One region of the Paenibacillus sp. FSL H3-0286 genome, then DNA from elsewhere that is predicted to be linked to it. Evidence: riboswitches for the same ligand, from Rfam matches in the RefSeq annotation. Region 1 holds a riboswitch; the other holds the start of a gene.

Region 1 (4,429 bases):
TCTGCTTTTGTTGCAGCAATGTTTGTATCATCTTTCAAGGTAATCAGACCATTTTTTGCAAGTAGGATTAGTGCACGGCCACCGTTAGTAGCATCGTTCGGAATGGCAACTTTTGCACCATCAGCCAACTCATCGATCGATTTGATTTTTTTGGAATAAGCCCCAAAAGGTTCAACGTGAACGGATGCAACAGAGACCAGGTCGGTTTTATTATTTTTGTTTTGGTCATCCAGATACGGTTGGTGTTGGAAAAAGTTAGCATCTAACTCCTTCTCATCAAGCTGCACGTTAGGTTGAATATAGTCAGTGAATTCTTTGATTTCAAGTGTAATTCCATCTTTTTCAAGCAATGGAGCAATAGCCTTCAAAATTTCAGCATGAGGAACAGGTGAGGCACCAATAACCAATTTCACTGGATCTTTAGTAGGTTCACTTGTTGCTTCTGCGTTTGGTGCTGTTGTAGCAGCCGAGCTCCCAGCATTATTAGATGCATTGTTGTTACCGCAAGCCGCAAGCACCGCAACCAGTGTCAGGCTAAAAAATGTAAGTAGTACTTTTTTCATTGTAAATCCCCCTCTAATCTATATTTTGTATTGAATAAGGATATATATGGATGTACCTTATTTCCGTGTGTAATGTTTTACGAGTCGGTCACCGGCCATTTGTAGCAATTGCACCAGTACGACAATAAATACTATAGAAACAATCATAATCTCCGTCTCATAGCGGTGGTAGCCGTAACGAATCGCCAAGTCACCTAATCCGCCGCCCCCAACCATACCAGCCATTGCTGTATAGGAGACCAGTGTAACCAGTGTGATCGTAACTCCAGCGAGCAGACCTGGACGAGCTTCTGGCAAAAGAACACGCATAACGATTTGGTTCGTCGATGCTCCCATACCTTGTGCGGCTTCGATGACTCCGCGGTCTACCTCTCTTAACGACGTCTCTACCAAGCGGGCAAAAAATGGAGCTGCACCAATCACCAGAGGTGGAATCGTACCGAGTACACCAATGGAGGTTCCAACAACGGCTTTGCTGAAAGGAATTAGAGCCACCATCAAAATGATAAAGGGTACGGAACGTAGGATATTTACAAGTAATGATAAGACCGAGTAAGTTACTCTGATTACTATACTATTCGATTTTCCCCATAAATACAATAGAATTCCGAGTGGTAAACCAAGAATAATTGTGAACAATCCGGAAAAAAATATCATTTTTATAGTAGCAACCGTAGCATCCATCATTTCTTGCCAATTTAGATCTGCAAAATTCATTACGAAATCACCTCCACATCAAGGCCTTGAGCAATTAGTCTGGAGATCGTTACAGCAATCGCCTCAGCTGGCCCTTCGAACCGCACAATCATCTGTCCATAAGGCACATCTTTAATCGTTGAGATGGTACCATGTAAGATTGCAAAGCTTACACCCGTATCACGCACGACATCGGATAGTGCCGAGCCGTATGTTTTTTCTCCGAAAAAAGTAATTTTGACAGCTTTAGAGTTATCCCCGGCAGCAGCATCAAGCGCCACTCGAAGAGGTCCTTCATTCTGTGTCTCACTGCGGATGAAATCGCGTGTAACCTCATGCTGCGGCTTGAGAAATACCTCTGTAACTTTGCCTTGCTCAACAATCCCACCACCATGAATGACCGCGACACGGTCGCAGATGCTCTGGATTACATGCATTTCATGTGTGATCAGCACAATGGTCAAATGGAATCTTTTATTAATATCGAGCAGCAGCTTAAGAATGGAATCCGTTGTCTGGGGATCAAGCGCAGAAGTGGCCTCGTCACACAGCAGCACATCAGGGTCACTGGCTAGTGCCCGGGCGATGCCGACCCGCTGCTTTTGTCCTCCAGATAACTGAGAAGGAAACTTATCTTTATGTTCTTCAAGCCCAACTAGAGCGAGCAGGTCTTTGACTTTTGTATCAATAGCTGTTCTAGATGTACCTGCAAGGCGCAGTGGAAAGGCAATATTATCGTATACGGTCGCCGAAGACAGCAAATTGAAATGTTGAAAAATCATCCCAATCTTGCGCCGCTGTTCCTGCAGCTGACCTTGGTTAAGACTGGTTAGCTCAACACCGTCTACCCAGACCTCTCCTTCTGTCGGACGTTCCAACAGATTAATGCAACGGATCAATGTACTTTTCCCGGCTCCAGAGTGGCCGATGACTCCGAATATTTCACCTTTCTCGATGGACAGATTCAATCCAGAAAGTGCTGTTGCCGCATTACTCCCTTTTCCATAAACCTTTGTTATCCCTTTTAGATTAATCAACTCTCGTCGCCCCCCCTTTATACTTCACTTATTCTATACAAAAAAACCTCCAACGATCGATGCAGATCGCAAGAGGCTCTGTGGGTTTATTAAGACAATGCCTTCTCATCTGCCAACGACCGCAACCTGCGCCATTGTAGGAATTAGCACCATGACATTTGTACAACGCTTCCCGCGCTGGTTACAAATCGGTTGCCGGGCTTCATCGGGCCTATCCCTCCGCCGCTCTCGATAAGATAAAGTTATGAAATTATATTTTTTCTGAAATCGTACATACTTTAATGCAAGCATAAGTATAGTGAGTTTATCTATTTTTGTCAAAAGGAAATATATTGAACAATTACGATTTTATGCTCTTTACCTTGCTTATTTCCTTACGCAGCTGTTCATTGCTGTAGCTAAATGCCGCGATTAATGTCTTACAGTTCATTTCGAGCGATTGTTTTAAATCCTCAAGATGGCTATCCAGATCCTCGAGCTGAATTTTGTCATGCAGACCTTGGTGCCGCTGCCACAAATCATCCTGCATTTCGGAATTCATATAATGAATTTCAGCATTTCTGCGCTTGCGTAAATTCTCCAATGGATCGCGGTAGGAGTTCTTAATCTCTTCCAGTTGATCCGCTAATGCAGGATGCACATTCAATAATTGAAGCTGACGCAGCACTGTAAAGTAAGAAAAGTGCGTTTTTAATTTGGATGTTTTGAGATCATAAAAATGATTCAGTACCGTCCCAAGCTTGTCCAGAAGAGAGAAAACCCGGATAAAGCCATCTTTATAAAAATAAACATAACGTGCATAATCACCCTGTTCCACCGGTGTCATATCATCCATATAACCCGCAATCACTAATTTCCGGTAAAAAGCGGCCGCGAACCAACTTTGCTCCAGTTCATCCAGAGAGGAAATCAGCCCACGTGTCCAAATCTCCAGCTTGCGGTATTCATGGTCATTATCCTCATGGGCACTCATTTCCTTGCGCAGCAATGCTGCAAAAGTGGCCATATTCTCCATCGCATCAGCCAACACACCGCTGTTCTTTCGAGGCGGCTCTCCAAGTAATACCCGCAGCATATCCCAGTCCTCCTAAAGTTTTGTTCAGCGTCTGCTTCCATGGACTGCTTCGTACAAAACTCGCGACGTAAGCATCGGCCAATCAGCTCCACGATATACCGATTTCCACTTTATTATTCCGCGGGTGAAGCACCTCTATCCACGGAGGGAATGTTCTACCAAGGCGGTGGAATCATTGGGCTCGTTACATTTTTTCCAGACACGACACTACTCGCGCGATTTAGCTGCCAGACTCTTACACTCATATAACATAAGACACCAAACAAACTGGCAATCAGCAAAATATGAGCCAAAGCGGCAAATATGTACAGCCTTTCATTATCTAGAGTGTAAACCACAGCCGCCCCACTAAATACCTGCATCAAGCATAACAGCACTGCAGCTATACCCAGCGCTCTAAGCTCTGGATAATCCTTATGTTTCCAAAATGCTAAATGCCCGAGCAGCGCAGTAAGCATGAATAAGATTAAAGCCGCAATCCGATGCGTAAAAACAACACCTACACCTCCGGAAAGCTCCGGAACCCATTCTCCATTACAAAGCGGCCAACCCGTACACCCGCCTTGTGAATCCGTATGACTTACAAAGGCTCCAATATACACGACAATATATGAATAGATGGCAGTAAAACAGGTTAAATTGCGAAAAGCCTTACTTACGGGCTTCTTTTGAGCCTCCAGCTTATGATCATATTCACGTGCTTCATGCCATCTCTTGGTTCCAAGAGCCAACATCATAGCGCTTGAAAAGGCGATCAAAGAAAAACCCATATGCAACGCCATTACAGCGGCGGATTGGGATTTAATTACTGCAAGCGCTCCCATACCACCTTGAACGATGACGAATACTAAGGTCATAAATGCATATCCCAGCAAATCGCGCCGAGTACGGGCATAACGCCAAAAAGCAAACATCGAGGCAAGTGAGAATAACCCTGCCAAACCGCTAAACAAGCGATGGGTGTATTCAATCATCGAGCCTATAGTATAAGCCGGAATTAATTTTCCATGACAGAGCGGCCATTCATTTCCGCATTCCAAGCCCGATCCAGTCTTCGT
Region 2 (4,429 bases), 3.0 Mb from region 1:
ATAAGAAACAGCTAGAAAGACTGCGATTACGGCGAATTCTGCTGCAAGGGATCGAGAATGGGTTAGGGTTAGAACAGCTTAAGGTGAACAGTGGAGTGAACCGTCGCGAACTGATTGAAGCGGTAGAGGAGCTGGAAAGAGAAGGTTATTGCGTGGAGAAACTGATCGAGGTAGAACTGAAAAATGTGCCGCAGAATGAGCAGGAGGCGATATGGAATGCCTATGCAGAGGTAGGAGATCTTTTTCTAAAGCCAGTGCTGCATAAGGTGTATGGGGAGGATTTTTCAGCAGCAGAAGGGCTGGATAGCTATTATGAACGTCTGCGGCTGATCCGCATTCGTTTCCGGCGGGAGCAAGCCACTAAAGTGGGCATGGCGACCAGTTTCTAGTAGCTTTTTATCATATCAAAAAGACGAAGGCTTCCTTACACCATAGGGTTAAAGGGCCTTCGTCTTGCCTATTCGTCCGTTTATTTTCATAGCCATTCTTTCTTGCGGAATACATACAGCATCCCACAGCCTAACGTCAACATTAGACCTATAACGGCAAAATAACCGTATTTCGTATGCAATTCCGGCATATGATCAAAGTTCATCCCATAGATTCCGGTAATTACGGTCAAAGGCATGAATATCGTTGTAATCGCGGTAAATACTCTCATAATTTCATTGGCGCGGTTGGCGATACTGGATTGGTAGGCCTCACGTAAGTTGCCCATGAGATCGCGGTACGTCTCAAAGGTTTCGGATATTTTAACTGCATTTTCATAAATGTCGCTAAAGTATTTCTGCAGCTGATCATCAATCAGACGGAGGTCTTTTTTATTCAGGGTATTGATAACCTCTTTCTGTGGTCCCAGCATCTTCTTTAACCATAAGATCTCACTTCGCAGACCGATAATCTCACTCAAATGAGATTTCTTGGTATGCATTAGAATATCCTCTTCAAGCTTCTCAATCCGGGCTTCAATTCGGTCACCTACGGAGAAATAATTATCTACGACAAGGTCGATAAGCAGGTAAAGGAATTGGTCGGGTTCGCTAACCTCTTGTTCCCATAACATGGGCTTCAGGACGCGTAGCTCGTGAATCTTTTGTTTCGTTACAGTAATAATATAATGTCTGCCCAAGAATATATTGAGCGCCCGCAGGAAGATTTCCTCATCATCAAAGCGGATGCTGTTTACAACAATAAAGTAATGACTTTCGTATATTTCGATCTTTGGACGTTGATCCTCTTCACTAAGGCAATCCTCAACAGCGAGATCATGCAGGTTGAACAGGGGCTGAAGCAGCTCCAAATCCTCCACATCTGCATCAATCCAATAGAACCCTTCTGTTGGGGGTGTCAATGTTTCATCAATTTCATCAATAGGTGTAAAAACCCCTGCATTCACCAGCCGGATTTTCATCTGATTCCACTCCTTCTATCCCCGGGTCTTCACCAGGGACTGCTAATTAAGCACAGAGAAAAAATCAGCTTGGCCGGCGTTACAATCAATACAAGAGGCCGAATGACGATTCGAGGGCATGAAGAAGAACTGCTCCCGCCGCCGGCAAGCTGATGATTATCCTGTGTGGTTGCTCATTCTGTACACTTAATTGCGAGCTCGGGTCGCCTTCCATTCTTCTTCTCACCTCTTCTTTTCGTTCAGGTATGAAATACTTGTCTAGTATAACAACGGAGTATGCCTCTTTCAAGCAAATTTATTGTTACTTTGAGGCTACTTCAGCATTGTATGGACTTGACGAAAAGGAGGTTCATGATTTAAAGTAAATTTTAAAGAAATTTAATTGAATACAGCTAAATCTTATCAAGAGCAGGTGGAGGGACTAGCCCTATGAAACCCGGCAACCGGCGTGTGAACGCACGGTGCTAATTCTTGCGGAACTTTGCTGACGACTAACCCTCGTCCAAAAGTTTCTGGCAGATGAGAGAGGCGCATATGACTGTAGATATGACCTTTCTCGTTTTCCGAGAAAGGTCTTTTTATTGTTCAGAAAGCCGCGATGTGACAACATAACCTAAATACAGTTAAGGAGTGGAAAGACAATGCCAATTAAAATTCCCGACAGTTTACCAGCAAAAGAAATACTATCCGGTGAAAATATTTTTGTGATGGATGATAGTTTGGCTTTCCATCAGGATATCCGTCCACTAAGGATTGCTATTCTGAATCTCATGCCGACTAAAGAAACGACGGAGACTCAATTGCTGCGTTTAATAGGAAATTCACCGCTACAGGTTGACGTTACCTTGCTGCATCCACGCTCACATACTTCTAAGAATACTTCTGCTGAGCATTTGAGAAGCTTTTACAAAACTTTTGACGAGATCAGCCACCGCCGTTTGGATGGTCTTATTGTTACAGGAGCACCCGTAGAGCAAATGGAGTTTGAGGAAGTATCCTATTGGGAAGAGCTAAAAGAGATTTTTGAATGGAGCAAGGATAATGTGACCTCGACCATGCATATCTGTTGGGCGGCGCAGGCAGGGTTGTATCATCATTTTGGTGTTCGTAAAGTGGCTTTGCCTGAAAAATGTTTTGGAGTATTCTCCCATACGATTAACCAAAATAACATTAAATTGCTGCGCGGCTTTGACGAGGTATTCCATGTACCGCATTCCCGTCATACCGATGTCTCCCGCGAAGATATTGAGAGCAATCCAGATCTGCAGATTCTGGCGGAATCCGAAGAAGCTGGTATGTATCTAGTAGCTACGACCGACGGCAAACAAATATTTGTGACCGGACATTCCGAATACGATCCATTATCCTTGAAATGGGAATATGATCGTGATTTGGAGAGGGGCATGGAGATGGCCTTGCCGAAACACTATTTCCCTAAAGATGATCCAGAACGAACACCTCCTGCAGTGTGGCGTGCACATGCCAACTTATTATTCTCTAATTGGCTCAATTACTATGTATATCAAGAGACACCTTACGATATCGACCCGATTGTTTATTAAGATCAGCGCTACATTACAATTTAGGAGGCATTTATCATGGACGACAAACTTAGGATTGAAAGCAGACTGGCACAAATAGGTTCACAAGAAGATCCGGCTACCGGAGCCATTAATTTTCCTATCTATAATGCTACGGCATTCCGTCACCCGAAGCTTGGGCAGAGCACAGGTTTCGATTATAGCCGTACCAAAAGTCCAACCCGTTCCGTACTGGAGAATGCGGCTGCGGAATTGGAGTCTGGTGATGCAGGTTTTGCCTGTAGTTCTGGGATGGCAGCTATTCAAACCATATTTACCCTGTTTGGGCAAGGCGATCACTTGATCGTTTCGCTGGATCTTTACGGCGGGACCTATCGTTTGTTGGAACGAATTATGTCCAAGTTTGGAATCACTGCTTCCTATGTAGATACGAATGATTTGGATGCGCTTGAGGCTTCACGCCTTCCAAATACGAAGGCGATATTTATTGAAACGCCAACGAATCCTTTGATGATGGTTACGGATATTGCAGCCGTTGCTACTTGGGCCCGTCATCATGGGCTGCTCACAATTGTAGACAATACACTGCTGACTCCATTTTTCCAGCGTCCTCTGGAATTAGGTGCGGACATTGTAGTCCATAGTGCTACCAAATATTTGGGCGGACACAATGATGTACTTGCTGGTCTTATTGTATCTAAAGGAGCTGAATTATCCTCTGAAATAGCGATTCTACATAACTCTATTGGCGCTGTGCTTGGGCCAACAGACAGTTATCAGCTGATGAGAGGCATGAAGACACTGGCCCTGCGTATGGAACGGCACGAGAGCAATGCGCTAGCAATTGCCCGCTATCTACAAGAGCATCCGGCGATTGCGGAAGTGTTCCATCCAGGCCTGCCGGATCATCCGGGATATGAAATCCAGAATCGCCAGTCCTCGGGCAATACCGGAATTTTTTCTTTCAAATTAAAAGATGCCAGATACGTAGAACCTCTGCTTCGTCATATCCGGCTTATTGCCTTCGCGGAGAGCCTCGGCGGGGTTGAATCGCTAATGACCTATCCTGCAGTACAGACGCATGCCGATATTCCTGTGGAAATTCGGAATGCGGTGGGTGTAGATGATCGATTGCTGCGCTTCTCGGTTGGCATTGAACATGCGGAGGATCTAATTGCTGATCTTGGTCATGCTTTGGAGGCTGCGCGGGCGGAAATCGAAACGAAGTAAAAGTAACGGCAACCCAGATCGGCACCGAATTGCTGGAAAATATCGAGGATCTATCTCAACGTTGATTTAGAGCTGGTGTTGGACGCAGGACGAAATAGAGCTGTCTCATAAGCCGGGAATTGGCTGCTGGGATAGCTCTTCTTTTTGGACTTTTTGCTATTGGACACAGCTGACCTTAGACACAGCATTATTACACATTTGGAATGTTAACGGACTCCACAGCAGCTATTGCGCTAAAAACCAGCCT

Evidence for each region. Region 1 has a riboswitch for S-adenosylmethionine ahead of MHB37_RS26690 (methionine ABC transporter ATP-binding protein). Riboswitches for the same ligand answer to the same signal wherever they lie in the genome.
Region 2: linked by a shared signal. The riboswitch ahead of metA (homoserine O-succinyltransferase) and the one ahead of MHB37_RS26690 (methionine ABC transporter ATP-binding protein) in region 1 are both predicted to bind S-adenosylmethionine.

The regions. Positions count from the first base shown of each region.
Region 1 covers NZ_CP150285.1:5,979,756-5,984,184, forward strand. The annotation lists gene MHB37_RS26680 (MetQ/NlpA family ABC transporter substrate-binding protein) at 1-563, opposite strand, end outside; gene MHB37_RS26685 (methionine ABC transporter permease) at 621-1,250, opposite strand; gene MHB37_RS26690 (methionine ABC transporter ATP-binding protein) at 1,280-2,296, opposite strand; SAM riboswitch class I at 2,399-2,534, opposite strand; gene MHB37_RS26695 (Cthe_2314 family HEPN domain-containing protein) at 2,637-3,371, opposite strand; gene MHB37_RS26700 (COX15/CtaA family protein) at 3,527-4,429, opposite strand, start outside.
Region 2 covers NZ_CP150285.1:1,951,592-1,956,020, forward strand. The annotation lists gene MHB37_RS08355 (HRDC domain-containing protein) at 1-389, shown strand, start outside; gene corA (magnesium/cobalt transporter CorA) at 476-1,411, opposite strand; SAM riboswitch class I at 1,808-1,937, shown strand; gene metA (homoserine O-succinyltransferase) at 2,053-2,973, shown strand; gene MHB37_RS08370 (PLP-dependent transferase) at 3,010-4,182, shown strand.